One region of the Mycobacterium vicinigordonae genome, then DNA from elsewhere that is predicted to be linked to it. Evidence: predicted binding sites of a transcription regulator. Region 1 holds the regulator's gene; the other holds the start of a gene.
What was found. The regulator LexA, encoded in region 1, represses DNA repair genes until DNA is damaged. The targets are predictions, from matches to a motif close to CGAACANNTGTTCG.
Positions count from the first base shown of each region.

Region 2: a site for LexA is predicted at 2,538-2,551, ahead of cofD (2-phospho-L-lactate transferase). Genes of this name have one in related genera too.

Region 1 covers NZ_CP059165.1:2,383,264-2,391,257, reverse strand. The annotation lists gene H0P51_RS11015 (peroxynitrite isomerase) at 1-460, opposite strand, end outside; gene nrdR (transcriptional regulator NrdR) at 472-933, opposite strand; gene H0P51_RS11005 (LysM peptidoglycan-binding domain-containing protein) at 1,096-1,611, opposite strand; gene lexA (transcriptional repressor LexA) at 1,905-2,585, shown strand; gene H0P51_RS10995 (sunset domain-containing protein) at 2,604-4,970, opposite strand; gene H0P51_RS10990 (acyl-CoA dehydrogenase family protein) at 5,241-6,398, opposite strand; gene hflX (GTPase HflX) at 6,515-7,945, opposite strand; gene dapF (diaminopimelate epimerase) at 7,993-7,994, opposite strand, start outside.
Region 2 covers NZ_CP059165.1:1,442,719-1,450,712, forward strand. The annotation lists gene H0P51_RS06355 (coenzyme F420-0:L-glutamate ligase) at 1-1,311, opposite strand, end outside; gene cofD (2-phospho-L-lactate transferase) at 1,308-2,294, opposite strand; gene H0P51_RS06365 (WhiB family transcriptional regulator) at 2,646-3,002, shown strand; gene H0P51_RS06370 (metallopeptidase family protein) at 3,027-3,497, opposite strand; gene H0P51_RS06375 (DUF3499 domain-containing protein) at 3,629-4,108, shown strand; gene H0P51_RS06380 (phosphomannomutase/phosphoglucomutase) at 4,181-5,581, shown strand; gene H0P51_RS06385 (TobH protein) at 5,578-6,651, shown strand; gene manA (mannose-6-phosphate isomerase, class I) at 6,659-7,897, shown strand; gene H0P51_RS06395 (FAD-dependent oxidoreductase) at 7,881-7,994, opposite strand, start outside.

The DNA.
Region 1 (7,994 bases):
ACAGGTGATGCTGCACGGGTTGGCCGACCGCGCCCATCCGCAACGAATAGGACAATTCATCGCCGCCAATCCGCAGGGAACGTCCAAGCGCCGAAACCTCTTTGGCCGTTGGCGTCAGACCGACATCGGAGGTGACCATCTCGATTTCGATGACGTCACCACTGACCGTGTAGCTGCCGACCTCGATCTCGGTGACGCCACTCGGATGGGCCAGCACCAGCTCGACGTGACCACGTTTGGGCACCCGAAGATAGCCCGTTTCGGCATGCAAGGGCTTGCCGTCGGCAACCGCCTTGGTCTTCTGCCCATAAGTCAAGAAGGGCTTACCGACGTGGGAGAACACCACCTCTTCGAGATATTCGAAGGGTTCGATGGTCGGGTACACGCCGGAACCGTTGCCCACCCAGGTACCGAGCAGCGGCGCGAGATCCGCGAGCTCGGGGTGAAGTTCGGTAGCCATCGGTGGCGTTCTCAGCCGGAAGCCGACACGTTGCGATGTGCCCGCAGCGCCTCAATCTCGCGCTCGAAATCGGCGGCGGAGGAAAAGGATCGGTATACCGAGGCGAAGCGCAGATACGCCACTTCGTCGAGGTCGCGCAATGGGCCAAGGATGGCCAGGCCGACCTCGTTACTGGGCACCTCGGGCCCAGCCGCCCGAACGGCGTCTTCCACTTGCTGGGCCAGCAGGTTCAACGCGTCGTCGTCCACCTGCCGACCCTGACAGGCCCTACGAACACCGCTGATCACCTTTTCCCGACTGAAGGGCTCGGTCACACCGCTGCGCTTTACCACTGCCAGCACCGCGGTTTCCACGGTGGTGAACCGGCGCCCACACTCGGGACAGGATCGGCGCCGACGAATCGCCTGACCTTCGTCGGTTTCCCGGGAGTCGATCACCCGGGAGTCTGGATGCCGGCAGAACGGGCAGTGCATGGCCGCTCCTTCGCCGCGCTGACATAACCGGGTCCGCAGAACACCCCGAGAGTACCCGCGCGCCGCCCGGCCGGACCAAGGGCCATGTATCACACCGATCGTGACTGCCACATGCTCGCCGAAAACCTGAGGTCGATAGTCAGACCGCGATACCGACGTCCGTCAGCCTACGGGCGCGATCAGAGTCTGCCCGGCGGACACCGCGCCGGTATCCAGCGCGTTGAGGTCACGGATGCGCTCGACGACGTCGTGCACGGGCGCGCCGGGAGCGACGCGGGCGGCCAGATCCTGCAGCGACTCCCCCGGTTCAACCCGAACCACAGCCAGTGCGGACGGCACCCGCTCCGCCGAGTCGGTGGAGTCGCCGTTGACCATGCTGCCGAAGTTTGCCATCAGTCCAAGCCAGAGGGTGATGACTCCGGCGAGAAGGGCCAAGCCGATCGTCGTCATCACCCCGACCGGACGCCGGCGATGCGTGGCGGTGGACCGGGCAACGCCGGTGCCGTAATAGCGCATCGGAGCGCCCGCGGGACGCGCAGGCCCAGCAGGGCCGGGTCGAACCGACCGATCGCGACCCGCACGAAAGGAGGAACTCTCACCTTTCGGCCTGTTGACCGGCCTGTTCAGCGGGCTCTGCACGCTGCCGTTGCGGTACGGACCCGCGTAGATGAGTGTCATGCTGTTCCCTCCGGTCGACTACTTATCGCTCGTGTGTTCGACCATAGTCGCTCATGTGTTCGATAGACGAACATTTGAGCGAGGCGTGTCGCACGAGCAAAACGGTAGACCACACCACCGACAAGGCTTTGTCGGTGCAACCAGCTGGGTGACTCTTAAATACCCCATCCATCCGCAAGTTACACACTTGTGATTCACTGAATTTCCGCTGATGGCAGTGCCGTATGCGAGCGCCGACACGCCGATCGAACACATGTTTGATTCTTAGCCCGACTGCGATTACATTCAAAGCCATGAGCGACAGCAACGACAAGTCGGGTTTGCACGCGGTCGACGCCACGCTAACCGAGCGGCAGCGCACCATCCTGGACGTGATCCGCGCCTCGGTGACCACCCGCGGCTATCCGCCCAGTATTCGCGAGATTGGCGACGCGGTGGGACTGACCTCGACATCCTCGGTAGCGCATCAACTGCGCACCCTCGAGCGAAAGGGTTATCTGCGCCGCGATCCGAACCGTCCGCGTGCGGTCGACGTCCGCGGCGCCGACGACGCGGTGACGCCGCCCCTTACCGACGTCGCCGGTTCGGACGCACTGCCGGAGCCCACTTTCGTTCCGGTCCTCGGACGAATCGCGGCCGGCGGACCGATTCTGGCCGAAGAGGCCGTCGAGGACGTCTTTCCGCTGCCGCGCGAACTTGTCGGCGAAGGGACGCTGTTCCTGCTCAAAGTGGTCGGCGAGTCGATGGTCGAAGCCGCGATCTGCGACGGCGACTGGGTGGTCGTGCGCCAGCAAAACGTCGCCGACAACGGCGACATCGTGGCGGCCATGATCGACGGCGAAGCCACCGTCAAGACCTTCAAGCGGGCGGGCGGTCAGGTATGGCTGATGCCGCACAACCCCGCTTTCGACCCCATTCCGGGCAACGACGCGATCGTGCTCGGCAAGGTCGTCACGGTCATCCGCAAGGTGTAACCGCCGCGGCGCGGTCTCCTAGTCCGCCCGCACGAAACCGTTGGCTCGCGCGACATCCTCGGTGGCGAACCAGATCTCGGCCAAGGTGTCGTGATAGAGCGCGCTGCTGGGCGTGTAGTACAAGCCGAAACGGGCGCTGGCCTTGATCGGATAGCCGTCCGGCGCCCGGTATGGATCGTCTTCGAGCGGCAGGTGAATAGTCGGACGCACCGCGGCACTCCCGGCCGGCACTGCCGTTGGGACTTCGGCCTGCGGCGCGGCCGCGTACGGCGTATCAACCTCCGCGGTGTACTCAGCGGGTTCCGCCGCCGCGTGCCGTCCCGTCCGCACCGGGGGACCAAGGTCCGGTGGTGACGCGAAATCCGGCGACTCGTCGTCGGCGGATTGGGCATCGGCGGACTCGACGCCGCCGTCTTCGACGTCGGCATATTCCACGTCGGTGTAGCGGGTGTCCGCAACTTCGACGTCAGCGTAGTAGGCATCCAGGTATTCGGCATCCGGGAAGCGTTCCGGCGCACCGGTTTCCGGCGTCTCCGCGTCCAGCGCGCCAGCGCCTGGCACCGGGGTCTGGGGAACCATCACCTCGGCTTCAAAGGCTTCCGGCGAGACCGACTCCGCGCCAACCGGTTCGTCCACGTCCAGCTCGCCGAGCACGTCCTGCGACACAACCGGAATGGGAGTTGTGCCCACCGCATCGGGATCCTCGTCTTCGTCGAACTCGTCGAACTCCTCGCCCGCCTCCGCCGCGTAGCTCTCGTCGGCCAGGGCGAGATATTCGTCGTCGTCGTCGGCGTCCGCCTCATCCTCGGCAATTTCCCCGTGGGGCCCCACCGGGACGCCACCGCCCCTGGACCAGCTGACCCGGCCCGCCGAACCACCATCGTGATGCTCGTCGAATTCCTGGTCGAGCGGCGGGAATCGCTCGGACCCGTAGTCGATGTCGTCCTGCCCCCAGGGCACATCGGCGCGCGACTCGTAGGCGCCACCGGCGTCGCGTTCCGGTTCTCGCTCATATTCGGGCGGACCGTGGCCCGCGGTGCGGCGGCGCCGCACGCCAAGCACCACCAGCCCGAAAATCAGCAGGAGCAGCAACACCGGTACGGCCGCAACCAGCCACCACCAATGGAAGGTGAACTTCTTGGCCGGCGGCGAGGCGGTCGAATTGCTCGGCTGGTTCTGTCCTGAAACCTGCAGGCCGGACAGCAGGGGCGCCAAATTCGCCGGATCGGTGGTGAAGGAGTTCTTGGCGCGGTTCCACGAGATCTTGCCGCCGGTGAACTTCTGCGATATCACGTCGCCGTCCACGGTCTGATCCCCGACCGGAGCGCCAAGTTTCCCGGTCGGGCCCTTGAGCTTGTCCCACGCGGCCTTCATGGCCCCGCGCACCACGTACGCACCGTGGTCGGGTGTCCAGAAGATGACCGGCTTGTCGGCCGCCGAGAATGTCGCGATCCGGCTGGCGGGCGTGATACCGCCGTCAGCCTCGTTAGCGGTGGGAAAGCCTAGATCGCTGCTAACCGGTCCCCCCGCCGCTTCGTACTTCTGCAGGATCGGCCCTTCGACCGCGTTGGCTCCGGTGGCCGGGCTGAAGAAAATCTTTCCGCCGGTGAAGTCCTGGACGACTCCGTCGCCCCCGATCGGGTACTGGGCGCCCTTCTTGGCGCCCAGGGGCCCGTTTGCCCCGCCAGCGGCGCGCCAGGACATGTTTATCGCCGCGGTGGGGTCGATCGCCACCTGCAGACCCTTGAGCTGCTCAGCCAGAGCCGCCGGATTGGTGGTGAATTCCTTGGTCTTGCGGTTCCAGGAAACCTCGCCACCGGTGAACTTCTGTGAGGTCACCTCACCGTCGTAGGTTTCGTCGCCGATCGGGGCGCCCAATACGCCCCCCGAACTGCCCAACTTGTCCCATGCCGCGTTGAGCGCACCGCGAACCACGAACGCGCCGTGGTCGGGTGTCCAGAAGATCACCGGGTTGTCGCTGGCGGCAAAAGTGCTGACCCGGCTGTCAGGCCCGGCCAGGCCAGGGACCTCGTTGATGGTCGGGAAACCCAAATCGCTGTTCGCCGGCCCGCCCAGCGACTCGTACTTGGCCAGGATCGGCCCGAACATGTACTTCGCGCCGGTGGCCGGCGTGTAGAACATCTTGCCGCCGTCGAATTCCAGCGCGAAACCGTCTCCGACGGGATAGACGTCGCCCTTGCGGGCACCCAGCGTCGACGTATCGCCGCCGGCCTTCTCCCACGCGGCCATCATGGCGGCCTCGGCATCACCGATCGGGGATGCCGACGCGCTCGGCGCCAGCAGCGTGACGGCCAGCGCAGTAGCCGCCAAGCCAACTAACGCCCGCCCGAACAGCCTGCTCAATTGACCTCTCTGCCCGTTCACCAAGCCTCCCAGCCGATGCTCTGCCCACCTGGCGAGCTGGCGGATTCACCGTCGCGGGCCGTTTCCCCGCAACGGTGCGCATCGTCGCCGGGCTCGCATAACTTTGCTCTTGCGAACGAGAAATGCGAAGTCAATCTGTAGATATTACGGAAACGGATACCGAGCCGATGTCGAAATGATGCTGTGCCGCGCTCGTGTCGCGGGCAGACCAGGGCGCGGATCCCGCACGCAACGTGGGTGATAGCACGACTCTTGCGGGCTTAGGGGGTGTCAGACACCCAGGCCGCGACCGATGATCTCCTTCATGATCTCTGTGGTGCCGCCGTAGATGGTCTGCACCCGGGCATCGAGGTACGCACGGGCAACCGGGTATTCGCGCATGTAGCCGTACCCGCCGTGCAACTGCAGGCACCGGTCGATCAGCTGAACTTGCTTCTCGGTCGAGTACCACTTGGCCATCGCGGCCTGCTCGGCGGTCAACTTGCCTTCCAGGTGCAGCGCCAGGAACTGGTCGACCATAATGCGCACCACGGTGGCCTCGGTGGCCAGCTCGGCCAGCAGGAAGCGGCTGTTCTGAAAACTGCCGATCGGCTTGCCGAACGCCTTGCGTTCCTTGGTGTACCGCAAGGTCTGCTCGAGCACGGTTTCCATGGCGGTCGCCGCCATCACCGCGATGTTGATCCGCTCTTGGGGCAGATTCTGCATCAGGTAAATAAAGCCGAGACCCTCCTCGCCCAGCAGGTTCTCCACGGGGACGTGCACGTCGGTGAAAGACAGCTCGGCGGTGTCCTGGGCGTCCAACCCGATCTTGTCCAGGTGACGGCCTCGCTCGAAGCCCTCCATGCCCCGTTCGACAACCAACAGGCTGAACCCCTGCGAACCCTTTTCCGGGTCAGTCTGGGCGACCACGATGACCAGGTCGGAGTTGATGCCGTTGGTGATGAACGTCTTCGAGCCGTTCAGTACGTAGTGATCCCCCTGTTTCACCGCCCGGGTCTTAATGCCCTGCAGGTCACTGCCGGTTCCGGGCTCAGTCATCGCGATTGCGGTGATCAGCTCGCCGGTGCAGAACTTGGGTAGCCAACGCTGCTTCTGCTCTTCGTTGGTCAACTTGAGCAAGTAGGGCGCCACGACGTCGTTGTGTAGCCCAAACCCGATGCCGCTGTAGCGTCCTGCGGTGGTCTCCTCGGTGACGATGGTGTTGTAGCGGAAGTCCGGGTTGCCCCCGCCGCCGTACTCCTCGGGCACCGCCATGCCGAGGAAGCCTTGCTTGCCGGCCTCTAGCCACACGCCGCGGTCGACGATTTTGGCCTTCTCCCATTCCTCGTGGTAGGGCGCGACGTGGCGGTCCAGGAAGGCCCGATAGGACTCGCGGAACAAATCGTGCTCGGGTTCGAAAAGAGTGCGCTGGTACTTGACGGCGCCCATGCGTGCGACCTCCGGCTATCGAAGAACTGACAGACTTGCCACCAACATATACCAACCGGGCGGTTGGTCGGCGGTAAGCAGGGGCGGGAGCCGCCGGCTACCCACCTCGGAGCGGGTCAGGCCCCGCGACCGAAATCGCGCAGCGTGGCGGCCAGCGCCACCGGCACCCGGGCCTTGATCCAAGTGCCGTCCGCCTGATGTTCTGCCTGCTGCACCCGGCCCTCGGCGTGCAGCCGCGCCACCAGGTCGCCGCGGTGGTAGGGAATCACCACGTCGACCGCTGTGTCGGTCGGGGTGGCAAGTTCAGCCATGCGCCGGCGTAGCGCGTCGACGCCCTCCCCGGTGCGCGCTGAGACGAAGACCGCGCCGGGCAGTTCGTGACGCAACTTGGCCAGCATCAGATCACTCGCCGCGTCCACCTTGTTCACCACAACCAATTCCGGTGGAGCAGCGGTGTCGTGGTCGGCGATGACGTCGGAGATCACCTGCCGGACCGCGCTGATCTGGGCCAGCGGGTTGATGTCGGAACCGTCGACCACATGTAAGAGAAGGTCCGCGTCGACCACCTCCTCCAAGGTGGAGCGGAATGCCTCGACCAGCTGAGTCGGCAGGTGGCGTACGAACCCGACGGTGTCGGTGAGCACAAACGGACGGCCGTCCTCGAACTCGGCGCGCCGGGTGGTGGGCTCCAGCGTCGCGAACAGCGCGTCCTGGACCAGCACTCCCGCACCGGTCAATGCGTTGAGCAGGCTCGACTTGCCCGCATTGGTGTAGCCGACGATGGCAATCGAAGCCATGTCGGCGTGCAGACGGCGACTGCGCTGGGTGTCGCGGACCTGTTTCATGGCCTTGATGTCACGGCGCAGCTTGGACATGCGTTCACGGATGCGGCGCCGATCGGTTTCGATCTTGGTTTCACCCGGCCCGCGCAGGCCCACTCCACCGCCGCTACCGCCGGCGCGACCGCCGGCCTGCCGCGACATCGACTCACCCCAGCCGCGTAGCCGCGGCAGCATGTATTCCATCTGGGCCAGCGCCACTTGCGCCTTGCCTTCCCGACTCGTCGCGTGCTGGGCGAAAATGTCGAGGATCAGCGCGGTTCGGTCAACGACCTTGACCTTGACGGCCTTTTCCAGCGCGGTCAGCTGCGCCGGGGACAGCTCGCCGTCGCAGATGACCGTGTCGGCGCCGGTGGCGAGCACCACCTCGCGCAGCTCCTGGGCCTTACCCGAGCCGATGTAGGTGGCCGGGTCGGGGCGGTCGCGGCGCTGGATGAGACCTTCGAGTACTTCGGAGCCGGCCGTTTCGGCCAGCGCCGCCAACTCCTCCATGCTGGCCTGGTTGTCCGCGGCACTGCCGTCGGTCCACACGCCGACTAGCACCACCCGTTCCAGCCGCAGCTGCCGGTACTCGACCTCGGAGATGTCGGTGAGTTCGGTCGACAGCCCCGCAACACGCCGAAGTGCGGATCGGTCGTCGAGCGCGAGCTCACCAAGGCTCGGCGTGGATTCCGGGGTGCCCGCTTCGGGCGAATCTGGATAATTCATAAGCGCTTTCGATGGTGGCACGTCATGGGCGGTGACGCACCTGAATATC
Region 2 (7,994 bases), 940 kb from region 1:
GGCGGGGTAGCCGATCGCGACGGCCCCCAGTGGCTCCCACTCGGCGGGCAGCGCCAGCTCGTCGCGGACTAGGTCCGCGGCGAAGATCGTCGACCCAATCCAGCAACTGCCCACCCCCCGCACCGCCAGCGCCACCAGCAGGGCCTGTACGGCAGCGCCCACCGCGACGGTGAACATGGTGTGCTCGGCGGCGGTGCGCGCTTCGTCAGGGTACTCGTGCGCACCGTCGGGAACCAGGAAGGGGATGACGACTTCGGTTGCGTCGTAGAGGATTTGGCCACGGGAAACCCTGCGTTCCACCGCGTCGGGCGGGCGGCCGTCGCCACTGAGGTCGCGGCGCCATTTGTCCTTCATCCGGTCCAGCAGCCTAGTGCGGGTCTGCGCGGTCTGCAGCCAGACGAACCGCACCGGCCGGGTGTGATGGGGGGCCGGGGCGGTCAGCGCCTCCGCGACGGCGGCCTCGATGAGTTCGGCGGGGATGGGCTGCGTGCTGAACTGCCGCACTGACCGACGCGTCAACTGGGCCTGGCGCCGGCCAAGATCCAGTGCCTCGGCGGTGCCGAGCCAGAACAAGTCCTCGTCGCCGGGGCGTACCAGGTCCCGGGCCGTCGAGCCGTCGTCGGCCGGTTGCAGCCCCCGCACCACGGCGACCGGCATCGCGGTCAGCTTGCCCTTGACCAGATCCGCCGCGGCCGCGACCTCGTCGGCGATGGCGATCTCGGTGACCACCAGGTCGTTGCCATGCTGGTCTACCGCACCCGAATAGTTGTGCAGCACAGCCAGACCCGAGCTGCCGACGGCGGCGTCGATCTGACCGTTGCGCCAGGCCCGGCCCATGGTGTCGGTAATGACTACGGCGACATCGACACCGAGTCGCTCGCGCAGGGCGGCCCGCAAGGCCGCGGCACTGCCGTCCGGGTCGAGGGGCAGCAGCGCCAATTCCGAACGGCCGACGTTGGATCCGTCCACACCGGCCGCGGCCTGCACCAGTCCCAGCCGGTTCTCGGTGATCAGGGTGCGTTCCTTGCGGGCCAGTACACGTACTGCCTCTTCTTCGACCAGCTTGCGGCGCAACGAATCTCGCTCCTCGGCGGCCAAAGGTGCCGGCACCAGCCGGCCTTCGCACTTGGACACCACCTTGCTGGTGACCACCACCACGTCGCCGTCGCGCAGCCATGGCGTGGCGGCTGCCAGGGCCGCACCCAGGTCGTCGCCCGGCCGGAACTCGGGAAGCTCGGTAACGGGCAGGATTTCGATGGCAGCGGCGGTACCGTGTTCGCCGGTTGGCGGTAGAGCCGGCTGTCGACTCACTCCGTCACGCCCGCAATCTCGAGCCCGGCCCGCACCATCTCGGCGGTGGCGGCCGGGTTGCTCATCATCAGTGGAATGGAGCGCGTCGTCACTCCGTCGATTTCGGCTGAGTCGCCGTCGTGGACCAGCCAGCAGTCCAGGATGCCGGTACTGCTGCGGGCGCCGTAGTACTGGCCGACTGCTTGGGCGGTGGACTCGACCCCGATCACCGACAGGCAGGCATCGGCCATGCCTCGCAACGGCTTACCGCCGATGATCGGCGAGTAGCCGACGACGGGCGCCGAGGCCGCTCGCAGTGCGGCCCGGATGCCGGGCACTGCGAGGATAGCGCCGACGCTGACCACCGGGTTCGACGGTGCCAGCATGATGGCGTCGGCCTCGGCGATTGCGACAAGTGCTTCGTTTGTGGCGCTTGCCTTTTCGGCCCCCACGAACGCGAAGCTGTGGGTGGGCACTTGGGCGCGGTACCGTACCCACCACTCCTGGAAGTGGATCGCCCGCCGGGTCGCGGATTCTGGGTCGGTGATCACGACGTGCGTTTCGCAACGGTCGTCGCTGACCGGTAGCAACAGTGCTCCGGGTTGCCAACGGTCGCACAGTGCCGAGGTGATCTGTGTCAGCGGGTAGCCGGCGTTGAGCATCTGGGTGCGTACCAGGTGCGTGGCCAAATCACGGTCGCCGAGTCCGAACCAGTCGGGCGCTACGCCATAGCGCGCGAGTTCCTCCTTGGCGTGCCAGGTTTCGTCACGGTGACCCCAGCCGCGTTCCGGGTCCACACCGCCGCCCAGGGTGTACATGCAGGTGTCGAGGTCGGGGCAGACCCGCACCCCGTGGATCCAGGCGTCGTCGCCAATGTTGACCACGGCCCGCAAGTCGTGGCCGTTATCCCCGGATTGAGCAAACTGGCCGAGGCCCAGCAGCTGCTGCACCCCGAGCAGGAATCGGGCACCCCCGACGCCGCCGACGAGAACGGTGACCTTCACACCGCAGGACAGTACCCCCGCGCGTGTGGCATGGTGGTTCCGGTAACCGCTGTGGCGCAAGGGACTTGTGATGAATCTGTGGCCGACACGCCGCGTCCCTACCACAACAGAATCGCCGAAATTCGATCACGAGATGGTATGGAAATCCGCCGAAGTGCTTGACCAAGATCGCCGACCCGTGTCTAATCACATCAGTGTCATTTCCCGGTTGGCCGGCCGGTTCCGGTGTCGCAGACCGAGATTCGATCACTTGTTCGAATTGGGTATCTGTACATCAGAACAGTGGGAAACTATTTCATTCTCTATCAGTGAGGAGGCGGAGGCATGTCCTATGAGTACCTTCGGGGCGTAATGGGAAGCACACCGCACGCCGTTCCCGGTTCCGCCGTGACGTCTTTGCCAATGCCGACGGCACCTGTCCGCCCTCATCTGAGTGTGGTTCCCGACGCACCGTCCGCGTTCGAGCCGGAGCCGTTGGAGGAAGTCCCCGCCGATCAGTGGCAGGACAAGGCGTTGTGCGCGCAGACCGACCCAGAAGCCTTCTTCCCGGAGAAGGGCGGCTCGACGCGCGAGGCGAAGAAGATCTGCCTGGGCTGCGAGGTCCGGCACGAATGCCTGGAATATGCGCTGGCCCACGACGAGCGCTTCGGGATCTGGGGCGGTTTGTCGGAACGGGAACGCCGCCGCCTCAAGCGCGGTATTATCTAGCCCGCCTTGCGAATAGGCGAGTATTCAGTCGTCGATCGTCGGGTCGATAACCGAGGGCTCGACGTCCAGAAAGATGGCCACTTGGGCCACCAGTATCTCGTGCAGTAAGTCGCCGAGTTCGACGGTGTCCTTCGCTCGTCGCTCAATTGGCTTGCGGAACAACACAATTCGTGCCCGCGTGGCGTTGCCGCGGACATCGACCCCGGCCGGGATCAGCCGGGCCAAAGCGATCGGACCGTCGGCGATCACCTCCGGGGGCCACTGCACGCTATCGGGATCCTTGGCCGAGATGCGCGGAATCTCGTCGACGGCGATGTCGAGCTCGGCCACCCGGTCTCGCCAGCGCCGCTCGATGGGTTCGTAGCACTCGAGCACCGCCATGTCGAAGCGTTCCGCCCGGCTCCGCCACCCCGGCACCGTCGGCGGCAGTAGCGGGCCGCGTGGATCGCGACCCCGTCGCCGGGATCGGCGGCGGAATGCTCCGGCCGGCCCGATCCAGGGTCGATCACTGCGGCCACAACCGCGGGAATCGCTCACGCGCCGATGGTAACGGTTGCACATCGTGCGCCGACGCGTTGCGCGTGTCCGGCGCTTGCGCGGCGTCAGCGCGCGATAGCCTTTCGATCGTGAACGTACCCCGTCGCTGCTGCCGGCCCGGGTGTCCGCACTATGCAGTGGCAACGCTGACGTTCGTCTACTCGGACTCCACGGCGGTGGTCGGCCCACTCGCTACCGCGCGGGAACCCCATTCCTGGGACTTGTGCGTCGGTCATGCCGGCCGCATCACCGCCCCCCGCGGGTGGGAACTTGTCCGTCACGCCGGGCCGCTCAATGCCGAGCCTGTCAACCCCGACGAAGACGACCTGGTCGCCCTGGCCGACGCGGTGCGCGAGGGCGGCGCTGCCCGGGCCAACGCGGTTGTCAACGGCTTCACCGCCGAGGTCTACGACGGGTACGACGACGTCCCGCGTACCAACGGTGCCGGGGACCTGCACACTGCCGGTGCCCACGCCACCGCGCCCAGCGGCGGTCTGCTGGCGCCGCCCGAGCACCGCTCCGGTCGGCGTCGCGGGCATTTGCGGGTATTGCCCGATCCTTCCGACTAAGCACCTGCCGTGCCGGTCGGGGGTGGCCGATAGGCTGGCGGCCAAGAGTTCACGTCGTCAGGAGCACCCCGCATGTCTTGGCCCGCCGCGGCTGTCCACCGTGTCATCAAGGCATATGACGTGCGTGGGCTTGTCGGAGACGAGATCACCGAACCGTTCGTCACCGATGTCGGCGCCGCATTCGCCCGGCTGATGCGTGCCGAGGGCGCCGGGCAGGTGGTGATCGGGCATGACATGCGCGACAGTTCCCCGGCGCTGGCGGCCGCGTTCGCGCGTGGAGTACTCGGCGAGGGCCTGGACGTGGTGCGCATCGGTTTGGCGTCCACCGATCAGCTGTACTTCGCCTCGGGGCAGCTGAACTGCCCGGGTGCCATGTTCACCGCCAGCCACAATCCGGCGGCGTACAACGGCATCAAACTGTGCCGCGCCGGCGCCAAACCGGTCGGCAAGGACACCGGTCTGACGACCATCAGCGAGGACCTGATCGCCGGGAACCCAAGTGCCTATCAGGGCGCGCCCGGCGCCGCCGCCGACAAGGACGTGCTAGCCGACTACGGGGCGTTCCTGCGGTCCCTGGTGAACACCGATGGCCTGCGCCCGCTGCGGGTCGCGGTGGACGCCGGCAACGGGATGGCCGGGCACACCACGCCCGCCGTGCTGGGCGCGATCGAATCGATCACCTTGCTGCCCTTGTACTTTGAGCTCGACGGCACATTTCCCAACCACGAGGCCAACCCGCTGGACCCGGCGAACCTGCTGGACCTGCAGAACTTCGTGCGTGAGACCGGCGCCGATATCGGGCTGGCTTTCGACGGCGATGCAGACCGCTGCTTCGTCGTCGACGAACGCGGCCGGCCGGTCTCCCCGTCGACGGTCACCAGCCTGGTGGCCGCCCGCGAGCTGGGCCGCGAGATCGGCGCCACGGTGATCCACAACGTGATCACTTCCCGCGCCGTGCCCGAATTGGTGGCTGAGCGCGGCGGCACACCGCTGCGCTCACGCGTCGGCCATTCCTATATCAAGGCGCTGATGGCCGAAACCGGCGCCATCTTCGGCGGCGAACATTCGGCGCACTATTACTTCCGCGACTTCTGGGGTGCCGACTCGGGGATGCTGGCCGCCCTGTATGTGCTCGCGGCGCTGGGGGAGCAACATCGTCCGCTGTCGGAGTTGACCGCGGACTACCAGCGCTACGAATCCTCCGGCGAGATCAACTTCACCGTGGCGGACGCGCCGGCCGCGGTGGACGCGGTGTTGAAGGCGTTCGCCAGCCAGATCCACTCCATCGATCACCTCGACGGCGTAACGGTCGACCTGGGCGGCGGCAGCTGGTTCAACTTGCGCAGTTCCAACACCGAGCCGTTGTTGCGGCTCAACGTCGAGGGGCGCAGCATCGAAGACGTGGACGCGGTGGTCGGCCAGGTCAGTGCACAGATCGAGGCGCAGGCAGGCCGGGACGGGGCCGGACCGTGAACGCGATCGGCGCCGTCGATCTGGGAGACACCGACGGTCTGCTCGCCGCTGACCGCGACGGCTTGCTGCGGGCAGCGTCGATGGCCGGCGCTCAGGTGCGTGCGGTGGCCGCCGCGCTGGACGAAGGAGACCTGGACCTGCTGCGCGAGCCGGAGAACAAGCCGCGCACGGTGATCTGGGTGTCCGGGCGCGGCACCGCCGAATCGGCCGGTGCCCTGTTGGCCGCGACGCAGGCCGGCGCGGCCGCCGAGCCCATCGTGCTGGCTAGCGAGGCGCCGCCGTGGGTCGGACCGCTCGACGTGTTGATCGTGGCCGGCGACGATCCGGGGGATCCCACCCTGGTCGGCGCTGCGGCGACCGGGGTGCGGCGCGGCGCCCGGGTAGTGGTGGTGGCGCCCTACGAAGGTCCGCTGCGCGACTCCACGGCGGGCCGGGTCGCGGTGCTGGCTCCGCGGCTGTGGTCGGCCGACGGGTTCGGTTTGTGCCGGTATCTGGCGGCGGGCTTGGCCGTGCTGCAGGTGGTCGACTCCCGGCTGCGCGTCGATCTGGCGGCACTGGCCGACGAGCTGGACGCCGAGGCGCTGCGCAATAGCGCCGCGCGGGAACTGTTCACCAATCCCGCCAAGACACTGGCCGCGCGTATGACCGATCACCGGGTGGTGTTGGCCGGTGACAACGCGGCGACGCTGGCGCTGGCCCGGCACGGCAGTTCGGTGTTGTTGCGTAACGCGCACCAAGCGGTAGCGGGTACCGGGCTGGCCGACGCGCTGGCCGCGCTGCGCGACGGGCACAGCAGATCCCAATCGTCCACCGAGGCTCTCTTCCACGATGAGCAGATCGACGGGCCGTTGCCGCAGCGCCTGCGGGTGCTGGCACTGACGCTTGCCGACGAGCGCACCGTGGTCACGGCCCGCGTCGCCGGGCTCGACGAGGTCTATCTGGTCGGTGCCCAAGACGACCCGGGTTTGCCGCCGGCGCCCATTGCGGCGCAACGGGCCGAGCTGCAGCTGGCAGTATTGGCCGTTCGGTTGGAGATGGCCGCGGTTTACCTGCGACTGGCACGGGGATAGATAAACGGTGGAACTGCTACGCGGAGCCTTGCGCACCTACGCCTGGGGATCTCGCACCGCACTCGCCGAGTTCACCGGGCGGCCGGTCCCTGCCGCGCACCCCGAGGCCGAATTGTGGTTCGGCGCGCACCCCGGCGACCCGGCCTGGCTGGAGACGCCTAGCGGTGAGACTTCGTTGCTGAAGGTGCTCACCGACGATCCGGAAGGGCAGTTGGGGTCGGCTTGCCGCGCGCGGTTCGGTAACGTGCTGCCATTTTTGGTGAAGGTGCTGGCCGCCGACGAGCCGTTGTCGCTGCAGGCCCACCCGAGTGCCGCGCAGGCGGTGGAGGGTTACCGCCGCGAGGAGCGACAGGGTATTCCGGTGAATTCGCCGGTGCGCAATTATCGCGACACCAGCCACAAGCCCGAGCTGCTGGTGGCGCTGCAGCCGTTCGAGGCTCTGGCCGGCTTCCGGCAAGTGTCCCGCACCGCAGAGCTGTTGCGGGCGCTGGCGGTTTCCGATCTCGACCCGTTCATCGATTTGCTGGGCGCCGGTTCGGATGCGCAGTCCGATGCCGATGGGCTGCGCGCGCTGTTCACCACCTGGATCACCGCGCCCCAACCCGATCTAGATGTGCTGGTGCCTGCCGTGCTGGACGGCGCCATCCAGTACCTCAGCTCTGGTGCCACCAAGTTCGCCGGTGAGGCCAAAATGGTGCTAGAGCTGGGGGAGCGTTATCCCGGCGATGCCGGAGTGCTGGCGGCGTTGCTGCTCAACCGGGTCATCCTGGCCCCGGGTGAGGCGATCTTCCTGGCGGCCGGCAACTTGCACACCTACCTGCACGGTTTCGCGCTGGAGGTGATGGCCAACTCCGACAACGTGTTACGCGGTGGGCTGACTCCCAAGCACGTCGACGTGCCGGAGCTGCTGCGGGTGCTGGACTTCACCCCGACACCGGAGTCGCAGCTGCGCCCGCCGGTTCACCGGGACGGGCTGGCACTGGTGTACGACACCCCGACCGACGAGTTCGCGGCCGCGTTGCTGATGCTCGACGGCGAGAATCTGGGCCATGAGGTTGACGCGCCGTCGCGTCATGACGGCCCACAGATCCTGCTGTGCGCCGAGGGGGAGCTGACGGTGCACGGCAAGTCCGGGTCGCTGAATCTGGACCGTGGGGCGGCGGCCTGGGTGGGCGCCGACGACGGCCCGATCCGGCTGTCCGCGCAGCGCCCGGCCAAGCTATTCCGGGCTACCGTGGGCTTGTAACGGCGCGGCGGCGTTCCCGCTTCTCGCCCAGCCACAGCCGCATGTTGTGCGCGATGGTGCGGCCGAGTATCGACGGCGACGGCACCATGTAGAGGCT